2 regions of the Blautia sp. AF26-2 genome follow, and region 2 is predicted to be linked to the other one. Evidence: predicted binding sites of a transcription regulator. Region 2 holds the regulator's gene; the other holds the start of a gene.
What was found. The regulator NrdR, encoded in region 2, represses ribonucleotide reductase genes. The targets are predictions, from matches to a motif close to CACAANATNTTGTG.
Positions count from the first base shown of each region.

Region 1: a site for NrdR is predicted at 3,837-3,850, ahead of DWY63_RS09110 (ribonucleoside triphosphate reductase). Genes of this name have one in related genera too.

Region 1 is NZ_QTWD01000006.1:72,020-77,937, reverse strand. It holds gene DWY63_RS09115 (O-acetylhomoserine aminocarboxypropyltransferase/cysteine synthase family protein) at 1-1,153, opposite strand, end outside; gene DWY63_RS09110 (ribonucleoside triphosphate reductase) at 1,312-3,723, opposite strand; gene hflX (GTPase HflX) at 3,971-5,206, opposite strand; gene DWY63_RS09100 (tetratricopeptide repeat protein) at 5,225-5,918, opposite strand, start outside.
Region 2 is NZ_QTWD01000001.1:146,567-152,484, reverse strand. It holds gene DWY63_RS00885 (patatin-like phospholipase family protein) at 1-647, opposite strand, end outside; gene DWY63_RS00880 (citrate/2-methylcitrate synthase) at 752-2,110, opposite strand; gene DWY63_RS00875 (DUF3786 domain-containing protein) at 2,241-2,876, opposite strand; gene nrdR (transcriptional regulator NrdR) at 2,891-3,343, opposite strand; gene DWY63_RS00865 (YlmC/YmxH family sporulation protein) at 3,486-3,737, shown strand; gene DWY63_RS00860 (acylphosphatase) at 3,738-4,043, opposite strand; gene DWY63_RS00855 (GNAT family N-acetyltransferase) at 4,071-5,237, opposite strand; gene DWY63_RS00850 (heavy metal translocating P-type ATPase) at 5,431-5,918, opposite strand, start outside.

The DNA of each region.
Region 1 (5,918 bases), on a different contig from region 2:
GATGGGTATGGCTTGCCGGGTGCAGAACGCAGCTTCTTGCATCGGCAACGTGTGTTACAATTGCTACCATTTTCAGGCCGTTCGTGAAGCGCATCGCGCCGTCTCTTCCGCCCTTTGGTCCGAAGCAGAGAACGCCGCAGGTTCCGTTCGGCATGTATTTTTCTGCCAGCGCATGGTATTTGCTGTCTGCAAGGCCTGCGTACTCAACCCATGCTACCTTCGGGTGGTTTTTCAGGAACTCTGCCACTTTCTCGGCATTTCTGCAGTGACGCTCCACGCGCAGGTGCAGGGTCTCCAGACCGACATTCGTCAGGAATGCATTCTGCGGGGACTGGCACGCTCCCATATCACGCATCAGCTGTGCGGTTGCTTTTGTGATATACGCTTTTTTACCGAATTTCTGCGTATAAATCACGCCGTGGTACGATTCGTCCGGTGTAGTAAGGCCCGGGAATTTGTCTGCATGCGCATCCCAGTCGAAGTTTCCGGAATCGACAATCGCTCCGCCGAGCGCCATTGCATGGCCGTCCATGTATTTTGTGGTGGAATGGGTGACAATATCTACACCGAACTCGAACGGACGGCAGTTGATCGGGGTTGCAAAGGTGTTGTCGCAGATCATCGGAACGCCGTGCTCATGTGCAAGTTTAACAAACTTGTCAATGTCAAGTACAACACCTGCCGGGTTGGAAATCGTCTCGGCAAAGACAGCTTTGGTGTTCGGCTGGAATGCTTTTTCCAGCTCCTCTGCCGGCGCATCCTGGTCCACGAGAGTAGTCTCGATGCCGAATCGTTTTAAGGTAACGGCGAGCAGGTTGGAGGTTCCTCCGTAAACCTTTGCCGCGCAGACAACGTGGTCGCCTGCCTCACAGATGTTGGTAACAGCAAGCATCGTTGCCGCCTGGCCGGAAGATGTGAGCATGGCTGCCACGCCGCCCTCCAGATCGCAGATTTTCTGTGCTACGACGTCGTTCGTCGGGTTCTGCAGACGGGAATAGAAATATCCCTCCTCCTCCAGATCGAACAGTTTTCCCATTTCCTCGCTGGTTGCATATTTGAATGTTGTGCTCTGGTAAATCGGAAGTACACGCGGCTCACCGTTTTTCGGCTGCCATCCTCCCTGTACACAGATTGTGTCCTGGCTGTATCCCATAATTTTTCTCCCTTCTGTAAGTGAAACCGGTCCACCGGGCCGATTTCTGCTGTGCTCAGCGCCATAATAATACCCCCACCCGGGATGCCCGGGCGAGGGTATCACTTTTTCCTATTATAACTCTGTTTGTTCTTTCCTGCAACTATATGCGCACAGATTTAGGAGAGATATTCATCCACATATTTCTGGATATTGGAAGCATTCACAATCTTCTGCGCCTGGCCGTCCTCCACAACGAGAAGAGTCGGTGCCTGCATGATGCCGTACTGTGCGGCAAGATCCGGGTGACGCTCTGCGTCGATCACCTCATACTGCTCCTCGGCGAGCATTTCTTTTGCCATTTTGCAGTTCGGGCAGGTGCTTGTCGTGAACAGGTACATGCCGTCTTCCTCGATTTTATCTGCTGCTGCAGCGGCTTTCGGCTCTTCTTTTCCAGCGGCCTGCTCTGCCAGTTTCTCTGCTGCACCGTACGATTTCATTTTCTGCTCCGGCGATTTGGAGTGGATGATATCATATACAGTTCTGTTCTTGTACTCCTGGCGTTTTCCGTCGTTCCAGTTCTTGACCGGACGGTAATATCCCGTGATACGGCTGTAAACCTCTGCCTCTTTTCCGCAGATCGGACATGTAAAGTGCTCGCCGGCGAGATAGCCGTCGTTCGCACAGACAGAATACGTCGGGGACAGCGTGTAGTACGGCAGTTTGTAGTTCTCTGCAATCTTCCGCACAAGGGAAGCTGCTGCTTTCCAGTCCGGCAGTTTTTCGCCAAGGAACGCATGGAAGACAGTTCCCGAGGTGTACAGCGTCTGCAGATCATCCTGAATATCAAGCGCAGAGAAAATATCCTCGGTATAGTCCACCGGCAGATGGGAGCTGTTGGTGTAGTACGGGGTATCTCCCTCATGGCCTGCGGTCTTGATATCCGGCCATTTTGCACGGTCGTGTTTTGCCAGACGGTATGCGGTCGACTCCGCCGGAGTTGCCTCAAGGTTGTACAGATCGCCGTACTCCTCCTGGTAATCAGAAAGACGCTCTCTCATATGGTTCAGAACTTCTTTCGTAAACTGCTGTGTCTTCGGATCCTCCAGACCCTTTCCGAGCCATGCGGCATTTAAGCCGGCCTCGTTCATACCGATCAGACCGATGGTTGAGAAGTGGTTCTCAAACGTTCCAAGGTACCGTTTCGTATATGGATACAGTCCCTCGTCCAGGAGGCGGGTAATGACCTCACGTTTCGTCTTTAACGAACGTGCGGCAATATCCATCATATGATCGAGACGGCGGTAGAACTCTTTCTCATCTTTGGACTGATATGCGATACGCGGCATATTGATGGTGACAACGCCGACCGATCCGGTGCTCTCGCCGGAACCGAAGAATCCGCCAGTTTTCTTTCGAAGCTCACGCAGATCCAGGCGGAGACGGCAGCACATGGAGCGCACGTCGCTTGGTTTCATATCGCTGTTGATGTAGTTGGAGAAGTACGGGGTACCGTATTTTGCAGTCATTTCGAACAGCAGACGGTTATTCTCCGTATCGGACCAGTCAAAATCGGATGTGATGGAGTAGGTCGGGATCGGGTACTGGAAGCCTCTTCCGTTGGCATCTCCCTCGATCATCGTCTCGATGAACGCTTTGTTGACCATATCCATCTCTTTTTTACAGTCTTTGTACTTGAAGTCCATCTCCTTGCCGCCGACGATCGCCGGAAGCTCCGCGAGGTCATCCGGTACGGTCCAGTCGAGTGTGATGTTGGAGAACGGTGCCTGGCTTCCCCAGCGGCTCGGTGTGTTGACGCCGTAGATAAACGCCTCGATGCACTTCTTCACTTCGCCGTAGCTTAAGTTGTCCACTTTGACGAACGGCGCCAGATACGTATCAAATGAAGAAAATGCCTGCGCACCTGCCCACTCGTTCTGCATAATGCCGAGGAAGTTGACCATCTGGTTGCACAGAACCGAAAGATGTCTTGCCGGAGAAGAAGTAATCTTTCCGTTGATGCCGCCAAGTCCTTCTTTGATGAGCTGTTTTAACGACCATCCTGCACAGTAGCCGGTCAGCATCGACAGGTCGTGGATGTGAATATCCGCGTTGCGGTGTGCCTCGGCGATCTCGTCATCATAAATCTCTGATAACCAGTAGTTGGCTGTGATCGCGCCGGAATTGCTTAAGATCAGACCGCCGACAGAATACGTTACGGTCGAATTCTCTTTGACACGCCAGTCCTCTACTTTTACGTAGCTGTCCACGATCTCTTTGTAGTCTACGATCGTCGATTTCATGTTGCGGATTTTTTCCCTCTGCTTGCGGTACAGAATGTAAGCTTTTGCCACTTCTGCGTAGCCGCACTGGATCAGCACGTTCTCCACGCTGTCCTGAATTGCCTCCACTGAAATTTTTCCGTCTTTGATCTTGGACTGAAAGTCCGCTGTTACGCGCAGTGCCAGCATCTGAAGCATGTCATCGCTGAACTGCATATCTTTTGCGCCGAATGCTTTTCCAATCGCATCGGTAATCTTTTTCATCTGGAACTCTGCAATCGTTCCGTCTCTCTTTTCTACCTGAAACATGGAATCCCTCCTGTTAATTCAACCGTTTCTGCAAGGCCTTTTTAAGGTTCCACTCTTTGCAGTGTCTGAACCATATGATAGCAGAGCATGTTTCTCCCGTCAATAGTAAAAAGTACCATATCTAGTGTGAAATTTTCTAACATCACTAGATATGGTACTTTTACTTGTATTCTGTCCCTTCCATTTTTCGGCGCTGTACGGCGCTTAAAGGGATGTACTGCCGTTTTTAAGCCCGCTTGCCATACCTCTATACCCTCGGATAGATATCCTTCGGTACATAGGCTTTTACGCGGATGCCTTCCGGCAGATATTCTTCTTCGAGCAGAATTCCGTATCCGCGGATCAGTGAAATCGTTCCCGCCTTATCGTACGGATAGAGGCGCTCGATATAGATTTTTCCCTCCATCATCCACGAGGAGAGTAAATTTTTGAGGTCTTCGAGTCCCTGTCCTGTTTTGGCAGAGACCGCAAGGCTCGCGTCTGCCCGGAAATCTTTTACAACCATCGGGGCGAGAAGCTTATCCTGCTTGTTCAGCAGGGTGACGATCTTTTTGTCCTCAACTTTCAGTTCCCGCAGCGTATCGTACACGACCTGCATCTGCAGCTCCATCTGCGGATTTGACGTATCCACAACGTGGAGAATATAGTCGGCATACCGTGCTTCCTCCAGCGTACTGCGGAATGCATCGATCAGATGATGTGGCAGCTTATTGATAAATCCAACCGTATCGGTCAGCAGGATTTCCTGTCCATCCGGAAGGGTCAGTGACCGCGTCGTCGTATCCAGCGTGGAAAACAGCATTGCATCTGCCAGAATTTCCGATCCTGTCAGTGCATTTAAAAGACTGCTCTTTCCCGCTGACGTATAGCCTACGAGCGCCGCTACCGGGATTTTGGAACGTTTTCTGCCTTCACGAAGGAGCTCTCTGTGCTGGCGTACTTCCTCAAGCTCACGTTTTAACTGCGTAATACGCGTGCGGATCAGGCGCCGGTCGGTTTCCAGCTTTTTCTCTCCCGGTCCTCTCGTACCGATTCCGCCGCCGAGACGGGAAAGCGATGTGCCAAGGCCGGAAAGTCGGGACGCACGGTACTTTAACTGGGCCAGCTCAACCTGGATTTTACCCTCGCTGCTCACGGCGCGCGCCGCAAAGATATCCAGGATCAAAAGCGTACGGTCCATGATCTTGCATTCCAGTGCTTCCTCCAGCCCTTTTAACTGGATCGAGGAGAGCTCATCGTCGCAGATGATGCCCGTCGCATCGCAGGCGCGCACCAGAATTTTCAACTCCTCTAATTTTCCTTTTCCGATGTACGTTCCCGGATGAATGGCCTCTCGCACCTGCACCAGGCGGCCCTCCACCTTCGCACCGGCGGTGCTGGCCAGTTCCGCCAGCTCGTCGAGCGATTCTTCTGCGTTTGCGCCGCCGTTTTCCTGTACGCCGACCAGAATCACGCGCTCCTGTTCTTCTCTTAAATCAAACAATTCAACTTCCTCCGTCTGTTATCGGTTCTGGAGAAACGTATTTTCCCGCTGCGCCGCGGTGTTTTCCGGGTATGCTGCCAGAAAATCCGCCATCAGCGACTTCGCGGTATCAAAATCCGCCCGTTTTTCATAGGATACAATCTGGTTGAACAGCAGATTTTCCCGGTCGGAATCCTCTGCCGTTTTGAGTCCTTCCTCGATATACGAGAGTGCACTGTCCGTGTCGTTTTCCGCAAGTGCGCAGAGCGCCAGCCCGTTGTTTGCTGCCGCCGCAAAGCCATCTGTCGAAAGATACGAAGAAAACAGTGCTTTCGCCTCGTCGTTCTGACCATTGGAAAGGTAAACCTCGCCGAGCATTTCCATCGCCGCGCTGCTGCCGTCCTTCATTGCCTTCGAGAACGCTTTGACCGCCTCGTCCTGCTCCTCCAGATAGTAGTATGCGCAGCCGATGTTATAATAATCCTCGGTCGTTTTCGGCTCAATCTTCACTGCCGCTTCGAGGTAACGGTCTCCGTCCGCCTTCATGCTGCTCTCCTGATACAGCTCGTAAATGTCAAGGCAGAGCTGATAGCTCTCCTTCGTCTCCACTGCCGCATCAAAATCCACCTTCGCCTGCTCGTAATTCTTCTGCAGGAAGTACGCGCGTCCCCTAAGGAACAGCGCATCGGCATCGGCCTTTTCTTCCTGAATATTGGTGCAGATCTCAATGGCT
Region 2 (5,918 bases):
GCCGCCACATACAGCTCCCAGCCTCTCGTTCCCTCTTTTTTGCGGTAACCGAAATTCCGTGTCAGAATAATGACATTTTTTCGGTGTCCCGTCTTTAAGGAACGAATAATCGGGATCGAATCGGCAACACCGCCGTCGACGTACTCGTTTCCGTCGATCTCCACCATCGGGCAGGCGATCGGCATGCTCGATGATGCACGGCCAATTGCAAGCAGACGTTCTTTATTTTCGCGGTCATCCAGATATTCCGCGCGTCCCGTCTCACAGTTTGTCACAACCAGCTCACACGTCTGCGGCGATGCAAAATACGTATCAAAATCAAATGGAAAAATCTCATACGGATACCGTTCGAACACCATATCCATGTCGAGCAGTGCTTTTTTCTCAACGATTGTCTTGATATTCTTATTGACGTAGCGGTTTTTCTCATCCGTGACAATCATACAGTCCCTCGTTCTGCCAATCTGGCGCGATACATAGTCCAGCGCATTGCAGGCTCCGGCGGAAACGCCGATCACATGAGGGATATAATACTCCTGCTCCATCAGAAAGTCCAGCGCTCCTGCTGTAAAGACGCCGCGATTGGCCCCTCCTTCCAGTATGACTGCTCCGGATTTTGTTATGCTGTAATTTTTTGTCTCATTCATTCTCCTGCACTCTCCTATTTTTCACAATGACACATTACTTCCTGCACAGAGCAATGCCGGAGCAGATCGGAAAATCCCGACACGCTCCGGCCCTTCTGCCTGTTTTATCTGTTTTCCAGCGGAACATAGTCCACTTCATCTTTGACACTCTTGTACGCCGGGCGGATGATCTTGTCGGTGTTGATCAGTTCCTCCATCCGGTGTGCACTCCAGCCGACGATACGCGCGCAGGCGAACATCGGGGTGTAGAGCTCCAGCGGAAGATCCAGCATGCTGTAAACGAAGCCGCTGTAGAAGTCGACGTTTGCGGATACACCTTTGTAAATATGGCGCTCCTCGCCGATGATCTTCGGAGCCAGTTCCTCGACCATAGCGTACAGCCGGTAATCTTTCTCTCTGTGTTTTTCTTTTGCCAGCTGCTCAACGAAGGTCTTGAAGATGCGCGCACGCGGGTCGGAAATGGAGTAAACCGCATGGCCCATACCGTAAATCAGACCTTTCTGGTCGAACGCCTCTTTGTGCAGCAGCTTTCTTAAGTAATTCGATACTTCTTCCTCATCCGTCCAGTCTTTGACGTGTGACTTCATATCGTCGAACATCCGCACAACCTTGATGTTTGCACCGCCGTGCTTCGGTCCCTTTAAGGAGCCGAGCGCCGCTGCAATTGCGGAGTACGTATCGGTTCCGGAAGAAGAAACAACATGTGTTGTAAAGGTTGAGTTGTTACCGCCGCCGTGCTCCATGTGGAGGACGAGGGCAAGATCGAGGATCTTCGCCTCCAGCGGGGTGTATTTCTGATCCGGGCGGAGCATCAGCAGAATGTTTTCTGCGGTGGAAAGCTTCTTCGACGGATTGTGGATATATAAACTTTTTCCCTTGATATAATGGTTGTACGCCTGATAGCCATAGACGGACAGCATCGGGAAAACAGAAATCAGGTTAATGCACTGGCGAAGCACATTCGGAAGGGAGGTATCATCTGCGTGGTTGTCGTACGCGTACAGGGTCAGAACGCTTCGGGACAGAGTGTTCATCATGTCCTTGGTCGGCGCTTTCATAACAACGTCACGCACAAAGTTCTTCGGCAGGGACTGCTGCTGTTTTAAGATTGTCTTAAAATGATTGAGCTGCTCTTCATTCGGCAGATTTCCAAATAAGAGCAGATACGCAACTTCTTCGAATCCCATACGGTTTTCACTTAAAAAGCCCTGGGTCAGTTTTTCCACGTTGATGCCGCGGTAGTACAGACGTCCGTCACACGGCGTTTTGACGCCGTCAATGATATCCGAAGACACAACGTTTGAAATCTGTGTCAGTCCCGCAAGGACGCCAACGCCGTTGACATCGCGCAGTCCGCGTTTTACATCGTATTGCCCATACAGCGAAACATCCATTTTGGAGTTATCCAGACAGATGTTTGTCAGTTCCTCTATTTCCGGTGTTACTTTCATGCTAAAAGCCATATGCATTCCCCTTTCTCTTCTCTTTTTTTACTCACTTTCGCTCATTATAGCATTAAACCAGGGGATTCGTATACTGAAATTTTTATAAACATTCGAAAAATTTTCGTAAGATTTTGTCTCACAAAAGGTATCAGGCTTCTGTTTTACATGCATCGAAGGCTTGATCCAGTGCGTCCAGGAAATCTCCCATCACGTAATACAGCGTCTCAAACCGCAGATAATCGAGGACGTTTTCATCCCACATAAACTTCAGCACCGGCGGGAATTCCTCATCGGACTCCCAGAACTGGAAGACGAGCGGCAGAAACGGAAAGACATGAAAAACAAAAGCAGCGTCTCCCGGGAAATATGGTTTTCCGCCAAGGGAAACGCATGCTTTTTTCAGCTGTTCCACATGCCCGTCATACCGTGCGGCGCGGCTGTCGTGAACGCCGGACGCAATCGTGCGGCCTTTGATCGTTCCCTTTAAGGAATTGGTACGCGCATACGTGCCGGCGAGCACAATCTCCTTCTTTCCGCAGCAGAGCAGGTCGAAAATCGTCAGCGTCTCATTGAAACTGCCCTGATGTACATGAAGAAAATGGTCTTTTGATCCCTCTACAACGCCGGTATGGCGGTTCACTCTCCATTCTTCAAAAAGATACGGCACATAGAAATAATCGTCATCAAACGCAAAGCCATACTTTCCTTCGATCTCCTTCTGATCGTATGTCAGAAAACGTTCCTGCATCTGATCACGCATTTTAATATAGTTCGACACTTCCATTTTTTTGCCTCCCGCTATTTGTCGAGCATCTTTTTCAGCTCGTCCATGAACGTGTTGACGTCCTTGAACTCACGGTAAATCGACGCAAAGCGGACGTACGCCACCTGATCCAGGTCTTTTAAGTAATGCATGACCTTCTCTCCGATCACAGAGCTTGGAATCTCGCGTTCCTCGCCGTTGAAAAGCTCCGTCTCCACCTTGTTGACCATCTCGTTGATCTTCTCGGCGGACACCGGCCGTTTGTGGCAGGCGCGCAGGATACCGGTCTCGATTTTCGAGCGGTCATACTGCTCGCGGTTCATATCTTTTTTGATGACGATCAAAGGGATCGTCTCCACTTTTTCGTATGTCGTAAAGCGTCTGCCGCAGACATCGCACATCCGGCGGCGGCGGATCGCATTGCTGTCTTCAATCGGGCGTGAATCCACAACCCGGGTATTATCCTGATTACAAAATGGACATCTCATATCTTTCGTCCTCGTTTCTAAATAAGTATTTCGGAAAGTTTTCTACTTTTACAGTATACGCATTTTTCCGTGAAATTCAAGTCAACTGCAGCAACATTTTCGCATATGTTTTTCCATAGGAATCAGTAAAAAGGAGCACCGCATGCGCGTTGTAGATCTCCGCCAGAAAGAAGTTATCAATATCTGCACCTGCAAAACGCTCGGCTGTCCGATTGATGTGGAATTCAATCCAAAAACGGGACATCTTACCGGACTCGTTCTTCCGGGTCCTGTGAAATTCTGCGGCTTTTTCTGCCACGGCGAGGATTTTGTGATCCCATGGGACCGCATCTGCCAGATCGGCAACGATATCATTCTCGTCGAAATTCCGGAAAAAGAGAAAAGGCAGCCCTGATCAACGGATATGAAAACCGAATTCCGATTCCAGCGGAATCTTCGTCCATTTTGCATCCGTGATTTCGATGTAGCTGGAGGTGCGGATCCTTTTGATCATCTCCGTGATCGTCTCCTCATCACCCTGCACCTCCATCTCCACCGTCTCATCCCAGCAGTTTCTCACCCAGCCGGTCAGTCCGAGCTGGTAGGCAGCATAATACGCCCGGTAACGGAACCCCACGCCCTGCACCTGGCCGTAGAAAATCACATGGTACCGGATTTCTTCTTTTTCGTCTCTTCTGTCTCGTTTCGCTGTCTCGTTCATATTTCTCTGCCTCCCAACAGTCATTGCCTAAAATTCGTCTGCCGTCGCACAGTACAGCGGAAGCGGGAACCAGTCGGATGGAATGTTCTTCCAGATTTCAGATGGAACCTTGCTTCCCTTACTTGCCAGCGGTGAAAGAAGCAGTTCCTGCGCCTGCTCCCGGTTGAGTACATCTGCCCCCGGATGGGCTTCCCCTGTCACGGTCACAGTTCCATCTTTTACCGTCACGGTCACCGGCTGTCCCTCCAGTACAGCAGACCACGTTCCATCGCTGATGCCCATCGTCTCTGCTTTCATGGTCAGCATTGCCTCGATGACGTCTGCAAATTGGAAAATACGGTACATCGCGGAACCGCAGCGCTCTTTTGTGAAGCTTTCGCAGACTTCCGATAACGCTGCTGCTTTTCCGGTCTCATACACCGGAATGGAAATGAAAAGAGAGTCAAGCGCATTTTCTTTTAAATAAGCGGCAAGTGCAGGAACGAAATCCTGTTCCTCCAACACTTCTGCTTCCACAACCTGGTTTCCGCCGCAAAGTGCCAGATATCCGATCCGCTCACCGTTTTTCCAGATTGCAATTGCCTGCTCGCCGAACGTTTTCAGGCAGGCTTTCACATCCTCTCTTACCACGTAAAGCGGTTTTTCCTCATTCAGCTTCTTTGCAAAGGCTGCCGCCTCTTCGTCCGCTTCGCCGTTTTCCGGAAACAGCGGCGCAAAGGTGTAAGCGGAGAGTTCCCCGTTTTTCCAGGTATGGCGCACATTTGCCACATCCAGGTAAAACGTGTATTTTTCACTTCCCGGCGTAAAGCCAAAGTAGGCATACCGCTGTCTCTGGCCGTCCAGTGCCAGAAGATCACACGTTCCTTCCAGATCCGTAATCCAGTCGCCAAGAAGACGCTTCATGTGGCCTTCGCCCCTTGCCTTTGGATGCACGGAAACGCTTCCCACATATCCTGCGCGGAGCAGCTTACCCCCTGCCGCCATTTGCTGCGGAAGCACCGCAATCTCGGCCCGGAGTCTGCCGTTTTCCGCAACAGCGACGCGGTGGATCCGTGCCATTTTCGGTCCCGCCTGATAAACCCTTGGAATTAACTGCTCAAAGTCGTGCGGACGGTGTGCCGTGCTGAACACGTAGTTTGCAAGTTCGATGCAGTCCTCCCACTCTTCCGGCTTTGCAATTCTGTACTCTGTCATAATGTAAAAACCTCCTGATCCTAAAAACCCTTTTGTTTTTGCTCTTCTTTTTCTCTATCCTAACGGATTTTTGTCCTTTTGTCACGAAAATTCCGAACAAATTGCAATATTTTTGCTATATCTGGTAAAAAAAGGAAACGCGCCCGGAAATTTTCATTCCAGGCGCGTTTCCCTTTTCTCAATGTTTCCTGTTTTACTGGATTCCTTTTACGGTGTAATCCTGTGCCTCTACGGCTGTTTTCAGCACATCGTCTGATACCGGAGCTGTCAGTGTTACAACGGCTGTTCCTTTTTCATGGCTTACTTCTGCGGATGCAACACCCTCGATTGCCTCAAGTGTTTTCTTCACTCTTGCCTCACAGTGGCCACACATCATGCCCTCGATTGTCATGGTTTTTACCATTCCCTGTTCTGTTGTCATGTTCAGATCCTCCTTTGAAATTTCGTTTTTGATTCTTTTATCTTTTGACGCGTCGTGCATCCGAAACAGATTCAGACGCAGGGCGTTTGTCACAACGCAGAAGCTCGAAAGGCTCATCGCCGCCGCACCGAACATCGGGTTCAGCTTCCAGCCGAACAGCGGGATCCATACGCCCGCAGCCAGCGGAATACCGATGATATTGTAAATGAAGGCCCAGAACAAATTCTCGTGAATGTTCCTGAGGGTCGCACGGCTTAAGC